Linked DNA regions of Cellulophaga sp. L1A9. The protein of the gene in region 1 interacts with the protein of each later gene in a pairwise test. Links are inferred from orthologs where the notes say so. Each region holds a gene or a part of one and is shown on either strand. Other genes may lie near its edges.

What was found.
Region 2: the proteins of GQR94_RS19545 (region 1) and glmS interact in binary tests that used the Escherichia coli proteins (3 or more experiments, as listed by UniProt). The link is inferred for Cellulophaga sp. L1A9 from one-to-one orthologs.

The regions. Positions count from the first base shown.
Region 1 is NZ_CP047027.1:4,460,316-4,463,645, reverse strand. Bases 271-3,264 are described here. They hold GQR94_RS19545 (phosphatase PAP2 family protein), read left to right. Parts: upstream 271-1,109; coding sequence 1,110-2,420; downstream 2,421-3,264. Other genes in these bases: GQR94_RS19540 (bifunctional alpha/beta hydrolase/class I SAM-dependent methyltransferase), read left to right, coding at 2,417-3,264; GQR94_RS19550 (SDR family oxidoreductase), read left to right, coding at 373-1,128; GQR94_RS19555 (patatin-like phospholipase family protein), read left to right, coding at 271-313. In the rest of the region: more of GQR94_RS19555, read left to right, coding at 1-270; more of GQR94_RS19540, read left to right, coding at 3,265-3,330.
Region 2 is NZ_CP047027.1:1,491,855-1,495,186, reverse strand. What follows is about bases 8-3,003. They hold glmS (glutamine--fructose-6-phosphate transaminase (isomerizing)), read left to right. Parts: upstream 8-579; coding sequence 580-2,427; downstream 2,428-3,003. Other genes in these bases: GQR94_RS06345 (TonB-dependent receptor), read left to right, coding at 2,653-3,003; GQR94_RS06355 (DUF4270 domain-containing protein), read left to right, coding at 8-452. Also shown: more of GQR94_RS06355, read left to right, coding at 1-7; more of GQR94_RS06345, read left to right, coding at 3,004-3,332. UniProt on the Escherichia coli protein: Catalyzes the first step in hexosamine metabolism, converting fructose-6P into glucosamine-6P using glutamine as a nitrogen source.

The DNA.
Region 1 (3,330 bases):
AGCTAAAACGGTAATTATAGAAAAAAAACAGTCTTACAGTCCAGTTGAAGAAGCGCTGGTACGCGCAGTTCTTGGGTATAGTGGCAACCAACGATTACAGGAAATTGAAAATCATGCCAGTAATTTTCAAATTGATACCATTCATATAAAGAAAGATTTAGTAGGACATTACATCAAAAAAAGTATAGATTGGAAGAACTTCGAGATTTGTTTTAAATATCCTAAAACCTACGAAGATTTTAAAAATGATATGGATAAACAATGGGATTACGGCTATCAGCAAACCATGAAGAGTATTCAAAAAGAAAAGTAATTCTATTAATTGCCGTGAAAAACTTACATTTATAAATTCATAAAAATAGCCTACCAAATATGAATGTTTTTATTGCCGGCGGAACCTCTGGAATTGGATATTCATTAGCGCTACATTATAGCGTTAAAGGGTATCGTGTGGCTGTTTGTGGTAGAAATTTAGATAAAATTCTAGAAAATAAACCTTCAAATGTAGCTGCGTATCAGGCAGATGTTTGCGAAATGTCCTCATTAAAAAAAACTGTACATACTTTTCTGACTGAAACTGAAAATCTGGACCTTTTTATAAATTGCACAGGTAGTTATGCGGAAGATGTAGCTGGTGAAATTTCGTATGAAGATGCTGCACAAATGCTTAAAACCAATATTTTAGGAGCTACTAATTGCTTTGAAGTGGCAAGAACTGCTATGCTGCATCAGAAAATTGGTCATATTGTGGTAATTGCATCTGTGTCCGGTATTTTAGATTATAAAAATTCTAGTCTTTATACGAAAACAAAACGTTCAGTAATTCAAATTGCCGATGCTTATCATAGAGCATTAAAACCGTTTGGAATTTCAGTAACTACTATTGCTCCGGGATACATTGATACCTTAAAATTAAGAGAGTTAAATAACAACGATTTGAGTAAAAAGCCTTTTTTAGTGCCGCTTGATGTCGCTACAAAAAAAATTGTAGCCGCTATTGATGCTAAAAATAAGTTAGTTATTTTTCCTGTAAAAATGAAATGGATGATGACATTCTTATCCATACTCCCCGCGCCTATTCTTAATCTTATTATGTTTAAAAAAGCCAAATGGATGAAGCAAGAATAGCGTTAGGCACAAGAATAAAGCTTGCGGCGCTCTGCACTTTGGTATTTAGTGTGCTATATAATGTGAATGCGTGGTATGCGTCAACGTTAGATTACGTGCCTTCATTTGTTTTTAGTATAGAGAAGTATATTCCTTTTGTTTCTTGGACGGTTGTACCTTATATGACTAGTGGGGTATTCTTTATCCTAGTCTTTTTTCTTTGTAAAACAATGGAAGAGCTTAGGGTATTGACAAAGCGAATACTCTTTATTTGTCTGGTTTCAGGAATATTTTTTCTACTATTTCCTTTAAAATTTTCATTTGTAAAGCCAGAGACGACTCCTATTTTATTCGATTTTTTCTTTCAATTTATTAAAAAAGTAGATTCTCCTTATAACGAAGCTCCTTCATTACATATCGCTTTTGCTTTTGTATTTTGGTCGGTCTTTAGAAATTTGAAAAATTCGTGGCGACATGTGGCAGCAGTATGGCTCGTATTATTAGGTCTTTCCACACTCACCACCTATCAACATCATTTACTTGATGTTGTTACCGGAGCTGTTTTAGCACAAATAAGTTTTATAGTTTTTCCTGCACAGGGTACTAATTTTCAATTAAGAAATTTTCACCTTGCTAATTATTATTTTCTTGGTGGATGGACGATACTATTACTAACGCTCGTTGTTGTGGAATATGGACATCCTATTGGGCTAATTTTATTTTGGCCTGCCCTTGTGTTGTTTATGGTGGGCTATAATTATCAGAAGAATAATGTCCATTTTTTAAAGGATCAGTTAGGTGCTATTCCATGGTATAAAAAAGTACTGTATTCACCTTATCTAGCAATCTATTGGTTTTTCTGGAAATTTTTAAGGAAAAATAAAAAGCCCATTATGCTTATTCCAAATCTTTATATTTCGTCAAGACTTGATCATTCGGAATATCAAAATTTTACAGGCAACAAGAACACTTTAGTGTATGATTTTTCGGCAGAATTGGAAGAAAATAAAGCAATCAAACAAAATTGTCAATATCATGCTGTTCCCTTATTGGATATCGGAGCTTTCGATGCTATGGAAATTAAAAGAATCGTATTAGAAATAACAACACATTACAAGGAATTGCCTAAAGACGGAAAAATACTAATTCACTGTACTATGGGGCTTAGTAGAAGTACATTTATAGGAATTCTTGTTGTAAAAAATATTCTATCTTTACCTTTAGACGAAGCAATAGTAAAAATAAAAACCACCCACAAAAATGCTGTAATACATCGCTATGTACAGGATTTTTTAAAGACAATCAATATATGAGCAATGGACATTTTAATAGTTTTGATGGAAGCGAAATATTTTATCGTAAATGGAATTTCAAACCATCTCAAAAGAGTGTTATCATCATTCACCGTGGTCATGAGCATTCTGAGCGTTTAAATGATATTGCTACTTCTTCTCAGTTTTCAGAATACAATATTTTTGCTTTTGATCTTCGTGGTCATGGCCATACGAAGACAGCGACTTCTTCTGTTTTTATGGATTATGTAAGAGATTTAGATGCTTTTGCGCACTATTTAAAATCAACATACACTATACCGAGTAATGATATTTTTGTTATAGCCAACAGTATTGGCGGGGTCATTGCTTCTGCTTGGGTTCATGATTATGCGCCAAATATTGCAGGAATGGCATTGCTTGCGCCAGCTTTTAGAATCAACCTCATTGTTCCTCTAGCAAACGAAATGATTACGCTTGGAACTAAATTAAATAAAGAGTTGGTTATAAAAAGTTACGTAAAGTCTACAATGCTTACGCATGATGTAGCGCAGCAGAAGGCCTATGATACCGATTCGTTAATTACAAGATCTATTGATGCAAAATTATTAATAGATTTAGCGGATGCGGGTAAGCGTTTAGTAGAAGATGCAGAAGCTATAGATACGCCAACCCTTATTTTGTCTGCGGAAAAAGACAAAGTAGTATTTAATAAAGATCAAAAAATATTCTTTGATAAGTTAGATACAAATTTAAAGGAGCTTGAAGTTTTACCCGACTTTTTTCACGGTATTTTGTTTGAAACTAAAAAAGAAGTTGTCTATGATAAAATCAAAGCTTTTGCGGTAAAAAGCTTTAACCACCCTCAGAAAAAGCTTAGCCTTGAGCCAGATCAATTTTCAATGGTAGAACATAAAAGCCTTCAGAATAAAGAAGGTAATAATCTTAATTT
Region 2 (3,332 bases), 3.0 Mb from region 1 along the record:
TATTTTATGTAGATAGAACAAGTTTAGATGCTGCTCCGGGAGTTATAGAGCCTATGCGTCTTTATTTGTACAATGCAGAAACGAATGAAGAGTTGTATAATATCTTTACGGAATTTACAGTAACTACTCCTACTGCATTATCTGTTTTTCCTTTTTATGATGGAGTATTACAGAAGGAAAGCGAAAAAGGAATCAAGTATAAAATTCGAATAACAGATTATATTAATGACTTGTTAAGTGGTGATGAAACGGTGACTACACTGGGTCTTACTGTTACTTCAGACATTAGAATTGTAGTTACTGGAGCTGCAAAATTAGAAGATTCAGAAGTTAATATTCCGTTAATGTCAACTATTAACCCCTTCGGGACCGTACTTTATGGTAGTAACGTTAGTGTAGCCGACGAAGATAAAAAACTTCAACTAGAGATTTTATACACTCAAGTAGACTAATATAAGGGGTAGAAGTATACCACTTAAAGTTTTTATTCGTTGTACGTCTATAGTTAGCTTAGAAATATTTGCAGAATTCGTAATTTTGCACAGAATTTTTAAGCATTAACCAAATTATTTATTTAATATGTGTGGAATTGTAGGATATATAGGGCATAGAGATGCTTATCCGATCATAATAAAAGGACTTCAGAGATTAGAATATAGAGGCTATGATAGTGCAGGAGTTGCTGTTTATGATGGTGCTACTATAAATCTATGTAAGACAAAAGGTAAAGTAGAAGATTTAAAAAATAAAGCAGAGGCAAGTATGTCTTTGGAGGGTAAACTAGGAATTGGTCATACAAGATGGGCTACCCATGGCGTACCTAATGATGCAAATTCTCATCCGCATTATTCAAATTCAGGAGATTTAGTAATTATCCATAACGGAATTATAGAAAATTACGACTCTATTAAAAAAGAGTTGATCAACCGTGGATACGTATTTCATTCAGATACGGATACGGAAGTATTGGTTAATCTTATTGAAGAGGTAAAAAAGAAAGAAAATGTAAAGCTAGGAAAGGCAGTTCAGATTGCATTAAACCAAGTTGTTGGTGCCTATGCTATTGCTGTTTTTGATAAGCATAAGCCAGATGAAATTGTAGTGGCTAAATTAGGAAGTCCTTTGGCTATCGGTATTGGGGAAAATGAATTTTTTATCGCTTCTGATGCTACGCCTTTTATTGAGTTTACCAATAACGCAATGTATTTGGACGACGAAGAAATGGCGATTATCCGTTTGGGTAAAGAGATTAAACTTCGTAAGATCAATGATGATTCTGTGGTATATCCTATTATAAAGGAATTACAACTGAATATTGAAGAGATTGAAAAAGGGGGTTACGATCACTTTATGTTAAAAGAAATTTATGAGCAGCCAAGAGCTATTCAAGATTCTTATAGAGGTCGTTTATTGGCAGATAAAGGGCTGATAAAAATGGCTGGTGTTGATGATAATTTAGAAAAATTCATGAATGCGAATAGGATTATTATCGTAGCCTGTGGTACTTCATGGCATGCAGGTCTTGTCGCAGAATATATTTTTGAAGATTTAGCGAGAATTCCTGTAGAAGTAGAATATGCTTCAGAATTTAGATACAGAAACCCTGTTATAACAGATAAAGATGTTGTGATTGCTATTTCGCAATCCGGAGAAACGGCAGATACTTTGGCGGCTATAAAATTAGCTAAAGAAAAAGGAGCTTTTGTATTTGGTGTTTGCAATGTTGTAGGGTCTACTATTTCTAGAGAGACAGATGCGGGTGCATATACACATGCGGGTCCTGAAATAGGAGTTGCTTCAACAAAAGCATTTACCACTCAGATTACGGTATTAACGTTAATTGCATTAAAATTAGCGAAAGAGAAAGGTGTTTTCTCACAAAGTAAATACCATGAGTTTTTAGCAGAATTAGAAAATATTCCAGCTAAAGTAGAAAGAGCTTTGTTGTCTAATGAATTAATAGAGCAAGTAGCAGAAGTATATAAAGATGCTACAAATTGTCTTTATTTAGGAAGAGGGTATAATTTCCCTGTAGCATTGGAAGGCGCACTTAAATTAAAAGAGATTAGTTATATTCATGCAGAAGGGTATCCTGCTGCGGAAATGAAACACGGTCCTATCGCACTTATTGATGAGCATATGCCAGTCTTTGTTATTGCAACAAAAAGAGGTCATTATGAAAAAGTGGTAAGTAACATTCAAGAAATTAAATCTCGTAAGGGAAAAATAATAGCAATTGTTACAGAGGGCGATGAAACGGTTAAGGAACTTGCAGATCATGTGATTGAAGTACCGGAAACGTTTGAAAGCCTTACGCCATTATTAACTACAATTCCTTTACAGTTGTTGTCTTATCATATTGCATTGATGAGAGGTTGTAATGTAGATCAGCCAAGGAATTTAGCGAAGTCTGTTACGGTAGAATAAAAATACGTACTATAAGGTATAAAAGGGGAAGATGTTTACATCTTCCCCTTTTTTTTTGTCGTAAACTATTGGGTTTGTATTCTTTCGTATTACAAAATATTCAATTTTTTGGCTATCTAATTATCAAAATAGTACTATGCATGCATAATTTTTTTTATTTTCTTAGAAATCATATAAAAAAATCTGTATCTTCGATTTTAAACTAATTAAACTTAACTCCCTCGAATGAAAACAACAATGTATGTATTCTTCCTTTTAGTGGGAACATTGGGATTCTCTCAAACCACAGTAAAAGGAAATGTAGTAGATCAAGATGGGCAACCAATTCCTGGTTCAAATGTAGTAATCGTCGGTAAAACTGTAGGAACAGTAACGGACTTTGATGGTAACTTTGTTCTAGAGACTTCAGAAGTACCCCCTTTTAAACTAAAGATTTCAAGTATTGGCTATTCAGAAAGTATGGCCAGCATTACAAAAAACAATCAAAGTGTTTCTGTCTCTTTAAATGAATCTCAAACACTTTTAGATGAGATTGTAATTTCCGCGTCTAGAACACCAGAGCGTATTTTTGAATCTCCAGTAACCGTGGAGCGTTTTGGTATAGAGCAAATTAAGAATACTACGGCTGCCGATTTTTACGGGGGTTTAGAAAACTTAAAAGGTGTAGATGTAAATACCAATAGTTTAACCTTTAAATCTGTAAACACAAGAGGTTTTGCAACCTTCGCGAATACTAGATTTATGCAATTGGTAGATGGAATGGATAATTCTACGCCGGCATTAAATTTTCCTATTGGAAATTTAGTGGGGATGGTAGAAACAGATGTTCAGAGTGTAGAGTTACTGCCAGGAGCATCTTCTGCGCTTTATGGTGCCAATGCCTTTAATGGTATTCTTTTTATGCG